One region of the Bradyrhizobium sp. WSM2793 genome, then DNA from elsewhere that is predicted to be linked to it. Evidence: predicted binding sites of a transcription regulator. Region 1 holds the regulator's gene; the other holds the start of a gene.
The links. Region 1 encodes HrcA, which represses chaperone genes, less so after heat shock. Its sites were predicted from a motif close to GTTAGCACTCNCNNNNNGNGAGTGCTAAC; they were not measured.

Region 1 (4,387 bases):
ACATCTCGTTTGCGTCGGTGCATTCCGGCAAGAAGCCGTTCGAGACCGTCGACCTTCCCTACGGCAAGCAGGTGCTGTGGCCCGACCATTGTGTGCAGGGCACCGACGGCGCTTCGCTCTCGAAGGACCTTGCAATCCCGCACGCCGAGCTGATCATCCGCAAGGGCTTTCACAAGGACGTCGACAGCTATTCGGCCTTCCTCGAAGCCGACGGCAAGACCTCGACCGGACTTGCCGGCTATCTCAAGGGGCGCAAGATCAAGCGCGTCTTCGTCGCAGGGCTGGCGACGGATTTCTGCGTTGCCTGGACCGCGCTCGACGCGCGCAAGGCTGGCTTCGAGGTCTATGTGGTGGAAGACGCCTGCCGCGGCATCGACAATCAGGGCTCGCTGGCAAAAGCCTGGGCCGATATGGCCAAGGCCGGCGTGAAGCGGATTCAGTCCGCGGATATCGCGGTGAGCGCGTAGGACACGCGCGACACTGTCAGACCCTCATCCTGAGGAGCACGCTTCTTCGCGCGCGTCTCGAAGGATGCAGGCCCCGCCGTTACATCTTGGCCTTCATGGTTCGAGACGCCGCGCAAACGCGCGGCTCCTCACCATGAGGGTCTGAAACTCAATTCGCCGCGCCGCTCGACTCGTTGTTGTTCGCCGCGGCCGCCGCCTTCGCGCCGCCCTTGGCGACACCGACCAAGGCCGGGCGCAGCACGCGCTCGCCGATGGTGTAGCCGGCCTGCATGATCTGCACCACGGTGCCCGACGGCACCGACGCATCGGGCACTTCGTACATCGCCTGGTGGAAGTTCGGGTCGAACTTCTGGCCCTGCGGATCGAGCTTCTTGACGCCGTGCTTTTCCAGCGCGTTGAGCAGCGAACGCTCGGTGAGCTCGACGCCCTCGATCAGCGCGATCAGGCCGGGATCGGCCGCGGCGCGGGCCTCGGCCGGGACGGCATCGAGCGCGCGCTGGAGATTGTCCGCGATGTCGAGCACGTCGCGGGCAAAGCCGGTGATGCCGTAGAGCCGGGCGTCAGCGACCTCCTTGGTGGTGCGCTTGCGCAGATTCTCCATCTCGGCCAGCGTCCGCAACATGCGGTCGCGCGCCTCGGCGGCTTCCTTTTGCAACAACTCCACCGAGCCGGGCTCGGGATCGTCGGGCATGATGTAGGGTTTTGACACCACGGGCTCGCCGGTCGCTGCAGTCGTGTCTTCTGGTTGCCGGTCTTGCTCGGTCATCGGCTCTAATCTCGAACTCGTTTCCAGGGATTGTTGGCCCGGATATCGTGCCTAAAGCGCCGAAAATCAAGCGCCCGTGATCGGCGGAAACGCCGGTCAGCCTCCCAAAAGGCGGCTGACGATGCGGGCGGCGTAGTCCACGGTCGGGATCACACGGGCATAATTCAGCCGTGTCGGCCCGATCACGCCCAGAACGCCGACGATATGGCCGGCGGCATCCCGATACGGCGAGATGATGGTGGAGGACCCCGAGAGCGAAAACAGCTTGTTCTCGCTGCCGATGAAGATGCGCACGCCCTCGGCGGTCTCGGCGCGCCCCAGCAGGTCGATCACGCCGCGCTTGGTCTCGAGATCGTCGAACAGCAGGCGCACCCGTTCCAGATCCTCCAGCGCGTGCAGGTCTTCGAGCAGATTGGCGTGGCCGCGGACGATGAGCTGGCGATCCTCGTTCTCGCCGCCGGACCAGCTGGCGATGCCGGCGGAAATCACCTTCTGTGCAAGCTGATCGAGCTCGGCGCGGGCCTGTCCAAGTGCCGTCTCGAGCTCGAGCCGCGCCTCGGCCAGGGTGCGGCCACGGATGCGCGCATTGAGGAAATTGCCGGCCTCGGTGATTGCCGAGGAGGGAACTCCGGGGGGTAGCGACAGCACGCGGTTTTCAACCTGGCCGTCCTCACCGACCAGGATCACCAGCGCCCTCTCGGGTTCCAGCCGGACGAATTCGATATGCTTCAGCCGCGCATTGGATTTCGGCGTCAGCACCACCGCGGCGGCCCGCGTCAGGCCGGACAGCCGCGTCAGCGCCTGGTCCAGCGCTGCCTCGACCGATTGGGCCTGGCCGACGGAGGTGAGTTGGCTCTGGATCGATTGACGCTCGGCCTCGTTGAGGTCGCCGACCTGCATCAGGGCATCGACAAAGAAACGCAGCCCGAGTTCCGTCGGCAGCCGGCCGGCGGAGGTGTGCGGGGCGTAGATCAGACCGAGCTGTTCCAGATCGGCCATGACGTTGCGGACCGAGGCCGGCGATAGCGGCATGGCGATGAGGCGCGAGATATTGCGCGAGCCCACCGGCTCGCCGGTCGCGAGATAACTTTCGACAATTTGACGAAAGATGTCGCGAGAACGCTCGTTGAGCTGGGCGAGGCCTGCGCGCGGCGCGATCAGATGGATCGGATCGTGATGGGCCACAGACGGTAACTCCTCTCAGATGCTCATAATTTGTCCATCCAGGAGGGTTCTGACAAGCGTCGCGTTTGCAGGGTGGAAAACCGAGGGTGAAAAAGCCTTGTCCTTTCCCCTTGCCGCATACACTCACCCCACCTACAAGCACCGCGAACAGCCCTATACTGACGAGTTTTGGAGGATTTCCCATGCGGCCAAGCCGCCGTGCGCCCGACGAATTGCGCCCCGTGACGCTGGAGCGCGGCGTGGTCAAATATGCGGAAGGCTCCTGCCTGGTGAAGTTCGGCGACACCCATGTGCTGGTCACCGCCACGCTGGAAGATCGCCTGCCGCCGTGGCTGAAGGGCCAGGGCCGCGGCTGGGTCACCGCTGAATACGGCATGCTGCCGCGCGCGACCTCCGAGCGCACCCGCCGCGAGGCTTCCGCCGGCAAGCAGAGCGGCCGCACCGTCGAGATCCAGCGCCTGATCGGCCGCTCGCTTCGCACCATCGTCGATCTCGAAGCGCTCGGCGAGCGCCAGATCACGGTCGATTGCGACGTGCTCCAGGCCGACGGCGGCACGCGCACGGCCTCGATCACCGGTGCCTGGGTCGCGCTCGCCGATTGCATCAACTGGATGAAGGCGCGCAACATGATCAAGGCCAACGTGATGCGCGACAACGTCGCCGCGATCTCCTGCGGCATCTACAACGGCACGCCGGTGCTCGATCTCGACTACGCCGAGGATTCGGAAGCCCAGACCGACGCCAATTTCGTCATGACCGGCGATGGCCGCATCATCGAGGTGCAGGGCACCGCGGAACGCGAGCCGTTCACGCAGGACGAGTTCCTGAAGCTGATCGCCCTGGCGCAAAAAGGTATCGCGCGTCTCGTGGACTTGCAGAAACTGGCTGTGGCGTAGTCAATAGGCCCATGCACCGCCGAATCACCGGAAAGCTCGTCATCGCCACCCATAATCCCGGCAAGCTGGCCGAGATGAAGGAGCTGCTCGCGCCGTACGGCATCGAGGCGGTGTCGGCCGGTGAGCTCGGCCTCGCCGAACCGGACGAGACCGGCAATGATTTCCGCAGCAATGCCGCGATCAAGGCGATCGCGGCGGCGCAGGCGACCAGGCTTCCTGCCTTTGCCGACGATTCCGGCATCGTGGTCGACGCACTGGATGGTGCGCCCGGCATCTACAGCGCGCGCTGGGCCGGCCCAGGCAAAGACTTCAACGCGGCGATGGCACAGATCGAACGCCTGCTGCAGGAGCGTGGCGCGACGACCCCGGAGAAGCGCAAGGCGCATTTCGTCTCCGCGCTCTGCGTCGCCTGGCCCGACGATCATCTCGATGAGGTCGAGGCGCGCGTCGACGGCACGCTGGTCTGGCCGCCGCGCGGCACCGCCGGTTTTGGTTACGATCCGATGTTCCTGCCTGACGGATATGATCGCACCTTCGGCGAGATGGAGAGCATCGAGAAGCACGGCCTGCCGCCGCTTGGCCTCGGCCTGTCGCATCGCGCCCGCGCCTTCGTGAAACTGGCGGAGATCTGCCTTGAGCCGCGATAGAGCGTTTTCGAGCGAAGTGGATACCGGTTCGCGCCAGAAAAACGCGTCAAAACAAGAATCCGCAGCCTTCGGCGTCTACGTGCACTGGCCGTTCTGCCTGTCGAAGTGTCCCTATTGCGACTTCAACAGCCATGTCCGTCACGCCGCGATCGACGAGGCGCGCTTCGCATCCGCCTTCGCGCAGGAGATCGCGGCCACCGCCGAGCGCTCGCCCGGCCGTGAAGTCACCTCGATCTTTCTCGGCGGCGGCACGCCCTCGCTGATGCAGCCCGCAACCGTCGGCGCGGTGCTCGACGCGATCGGCAAGCACTGGACCGTCGCCGGCGATGTCGAGGTGACGCTGGAGGCGAATCCGACCAGCGTCGAAGCTACCCGCTTTGCCGGCTATCGCACCGCCGGCGTCAACCGCGTTTCGCTCGGCGTACA
Region 2 (4,387 bases), on a different contig from region 1:
CATGTTCGCATTGGAGGCGACGCGCACCGGCGCCGGCGGCACCTGCGGCTGGTAGAGCACCGCGGGCGGATCGTTCGGCACCGAATTGTCGAAGGCGCTGGCGCTGTTTACGCCGGCAATGAAGGTGCAAGCGCTGCCGAGCAGCGCGACAGACATTTTCTTGAACATCGACGTACTCTGTACTGTTTCGTCTAGATCACATGCGCCGTGGAGAGCTGATGGCTGGTCCGCGCCCCTCGACGTGGTCAATAAAAGGCAAAAGCCGTTTTGTTTGGTAAACAGAAACAGCGTTTGGATTCACCACGTCGTCAGCAGCGGGGCAATTTGGCGATCAGCGTTTATTTTCGATGAACGCCGCACGCGCATGGTTAATCGCTTCTTTGCGCGCCGTCGCGCGCAGCCGCACAACAGTTCCTGCCGTGAACTTCGTGTTAAATCGCTTCTGCCTACAAAGACGCGTGAGTGAGGTGGGGGGAGTATCCTGATGGCTGTTCACCGCAAACGTTTTCGCGTCGAGGATATCGCTGGTGGCGAGATGCCGATTTTGGACGTAACCGAAGAGGCAATCCCGATGCATAGCGAGATCATGGCCGAGCTACGTGCGATCCGTGCACAGATGGCGAAAGGCGCTGCGCCCTTGCCCTTGTCCGGCAGCGCAGCCATGGCGGCGATCGACGCCTCCACCGCCCACGAGCTCTCCGAGGCTCGTACCATGCTCGAAACCTATCGGGCCCAGATCGAGCAGTGCGAAAAGCTGAAGGTCGAGCTCGACCTCATCCATGACGCCATCGACCGCACCAAGCGCGAAATCGCAACGCTGCACGGCAAGAGCTTTGACGGCGGCGAAATGGCCAAGGTCAATGGCGAGCTCGGCGCGGTGGTCGGCGGCACCGAGCAGGCGACCCAGCAGATCCTCGAAGCCGCGGAATCGATCGACCAGGCCGCCAGCGCAATGTCCAAGGTGGACTCGATCGACCAGCAGAAGCGGCTCGCCGACGACATTCAGGAACGCGTCATCTCGATCTTCGAGGCCTGCAACTTCCAGGACCTGACCGGCCAGCGCATCAGCAAGGTCATGACCACGATGAAGTTCATCGAGCAGCACATCAATGCGATGATGGAGATCTGGGGCGGCGTCGACGCCATCAAGTCCCACGTCGTGCCGCCGGTCGACAATCGCAGCGAGGACGACAAGCTTCTCAACGGCCCCAAGCTCGCCGGCGACGTCGGCCACGCCTCGCAGGACGACATCGACGCGCTGTTCGACTGAGCGGACGCCAGATAGAGAAAAACAAAACGCCGGCCTTTGGCCGGCGTTTTTGCTTTTTGGGACCATCCTCTCCGCTGTCATCGTCCGGCTTGACCGGACGATCCAGTATTCCAGAGGCAGCAGTGATTGAACCGAGAAGCCGCGGCGTACTGGATGCCCCGCTGTCGCGGAGCATGACGTAGGCGAGAAGCTACGCCCGCGGCGCGCAGCGGACGTAGACCATGTTGCCGTAGCGGGTGGCGGCGTCCTTGTCGATGAAGCGGGTGATCAGGACGCGGCCGTCGAAGGAGATGATTTCGCGGTCCTGCTCGCCGGGGGTCGGACCGGCCGGTCCGATGTAGTTCTTGCCGCTCGGCGAGCCCTTCAGCCGCAGCTCCTGCGGCGTCGCCTGGTCGGCCAGATGCATGATCACGCCGCCGGAGGAGCCGGCGGTGATCACGTAGGGATTTTTGCACTGGGCCCGGGCGGCAGCCTCGGTGCGGGCGCGGTCGGCCGGGTTCTGGAACGAGGCGAGGCCCCAGCGGCCGACGATCTCGTCGGCGCGAATGGTCGCAGGCATTTCGGGCGCGACGCCCGGCTCGGCTTCGGGCGGCGGCGAGGACGACGAGAAGGACGGCAGGCTCATGCCGCCGCCGCAGGCGCCCAGCAGCAGCGCCAGACAAGAGGCGGCGGCCAGATTGGCAACCGTGCGCGCGTGAGCTGAACTGATCATGGCATTCCCCCGAACAAGACCATGGCCGCACCCCTCCTGCAGCCAAGCGCAAAACCGCTGCCGGAGCAATGACGTCCTTTAATACGTCGGCGCCCCGAACAAGTTTCCAGTGCCACCATCCTATATCCGCCTCACCAATCGCTTAACCACCTTTGCTTGACAGGATCGCGGCCAAGCCATATTTCCGGGCCCACTATTAGCACTCGGAAAGCCCGATTGCTAAGCACGCCGTTCGATCCTCGGGATAGGGGGCGGACGGAAGCGCCGCCCCACCCACTTCACTACTTCCGAAGCGAGCCTCCAAAGGGAAACGTCATGGCTAAATCCAAATTTCGTCCGCTGCATGACCGTGTCGTGGTCAAACGTATCGACGCCGAGGAAAAGACCAAGGGCGGCATCATCATTCCGGACAGCGCCAAGGAAAAGCCGTCCCAGGGCGAGGTCGTCGCCGTCGGCCCCGGCGGCCGTGACGAGACCGGCAAGCTGACCCCGATCGACCTCAAGGTCGGCGACCGCGTGCTGTTCGGCAAATGGTCGGGCACCGAGGTCAAGATCGACAACGAAGAGCTCCTGATCATGAAGGAGTCGGACATCATGGGCGTACTGGCCTAAGGCCATCCGCCTGAACAGCCGCTGAATGTCATGCCCGGATCCAGGCGATCCGGGCATCCATCATTCCGCCGGGTTCGGTCCACGAATCCCGGAATTGATGCGACGGGCGAGCGGCAGACACATCACCACACACGAGGGATTGCTAAAATGGCTGCCAAAGACGTCAAGTTTTCCGGAGACGCGCGCGATCGCATGCTGCGCGGCGTCGACGTTCTTGCCAACGCCGTCAAGGTGACGCTCGGCCCGAAGGGCCGCAACGTCGTCATCGAGAAGAGCTTCGGCGCACCCCGCATCACCAAGGACGGCGTCACCGTCGCCAAGGAGATCGAGCTCGAGGACAAGTTCGAGAACATGGGCGCCCAGATGGTGCGTGAGGTCGCCTCCAAGACCAACGACCTCGCCGGTGACGGCACCACCACCGCAACCGTGCTGGCCCAGGCCATCGTGCGCGAAGGCGCCAAGGCCGTTGCCGCCGGCATGAACCCGATGGACCTCAAGCGCGGCATCGACAGCGCGGTTGCTGCGGTCATCAAGGACATCGAGAAGCGCGCCAAGCCGGTCGCCGCCTCCTCCGAGGTCGCCCAGGTCGGCACCATCTCCGCCAACGGCGATGCCGCCATCGGCAAGATGATCGCCCAGGCGATGCAGAAGGTCGGCAACGAAGGCGTCATCACCGTCGAAGAGAACAAGTCGCTCGACACCGAAGTCGACATCGTCGAGGGCATGAAGTTCGACCGCGGCTATCTCAGCCCCTACTTCGTCACCAACCCCGAGAAGATGACCGCCGAACTCGAGGATGCCTACATCCTCCTGCACGAGAAGAAGCTCTCGGGCCTGCAGGCCATGCTTCCGGTGCTGGAAGCCGTGGTGCAGTCGGGCAAGCCGCTCGTCATCATCGCCGAGGACGTCGAGGGCGAGGCGCTGGCCACCCTGGTCGTCAACCGCCTCCGCGGCGGCCTCAAGGTCGCCGCCGTCAAGGCGCCGGGCTTCGGCGATCGCCGCAAGGCAATGCTCGAGGACCTCGCCATCCTCACCGGCGGCCAGCTCATTTCCGAGGACCTCGGCATGAAGCTCGAGAACGTCACGGTGAAGATGCTGGGCCGCGCCGGCAAGGTCGTGATCGACAAGGAGAACACCACGATCGTGAAGGGCGCCGGCAAGAAGCCGGATATCGAGGCCCGTGTCGGCCAGATCAAGGCGCAGATCGAGGAGACCACCTCGGACTACGACCGTGAGAAGCTCCAGGAGCGCCTCGCCAAGCTGGCCGGCGGCGTCGCGGTGATCCGCGTCGGCGGCGCCACCGAGATCGAGGTCAAGGAGAAGAAGGACCGCGTCGAGGACGCCCTCAACGCCACCCGCGCCGCGGTGCAGGAAGGCATCGTCCCCGGCGGCGGCGTCGCGCTGCTGCGCGCCAAGAAGGCGGTGGGCCGTCTCACCAACGCCAATGCCGACGTCCAGGCCGGCATCAACATCGTGCTGAAGGCGCTGGAAGCTCCGATCCGCCAAATCTCCGAGAACGCGGGCGTGGAAGGCTCGATCGTCGTCGGCAAGATCCTGGAGAACAAGTCCGAGACCTTCGGCTTCGACGCCCAGAACGAGGACTATGTCGACATGGTCGAGAAGGGCATCATCGATCCCGCCAAGGTGGTGCGCACCGCGCTCCAGGACGCCTCCTCCGTGGCCGGCCTGCTGGTCACCACCGAGGCCATGGTCGCCGAAACGCCGAAGAAGGAAGCCCCGCCCGCGATGCCCGCCGGCGGCGGCATGGGCGGCTTCTAAGCCTCCGTTCCGTT

Region 2: the regulator HrcA is predicted to act here: its motif matches at 2,178-2,206, upstream of groES (co-chaperone GroES).

The regions. Positions count from the first base shown of each region.
Region 1 is NZ_KB902851.1:120,939-125,325, forward strand. It holds gene pncA (bifunctional nicotinamidase/pyrazinamidase) at 1-467, shown strand, start outside; gene grpE (nucleotide exchange factor GrpE) at 616-1,233, opposite strand; gene hrcA (heat-inducible transcriptional repressor HrcA) at 1,330-2,418, opposite strand; gene rph (ribonuclease PH) at 2,601-3,314, shown strand; gene rdgB (RdgB/HAM1 family non-canonical purine NTP pyrophosphatase) at 3,326-3,961, shown strand; gene hemW (radical SAM family heme chaperone HemW) at 3,978-4,387, shown strand, end outside.
Region 2 is NZ_KB902810.1:13,346-17,732, reverse strand. It holds gene A3AS_RS0133790 (L,D-transpeptidase) at 1-168, opposite strand, end outside; gene A3AS_RS0133785 (protein phosphatase CheZ) at 485-1,270, shown strand; gene A3AS_RS0133780 (hypothetical protein) at 1,461-1,982, opposite strand; gene groES (co-chaperone GroES) at 2,298-2,594, shown strand; gene groL (chaperonin GroEL) at 2,742-4,373, shown strand.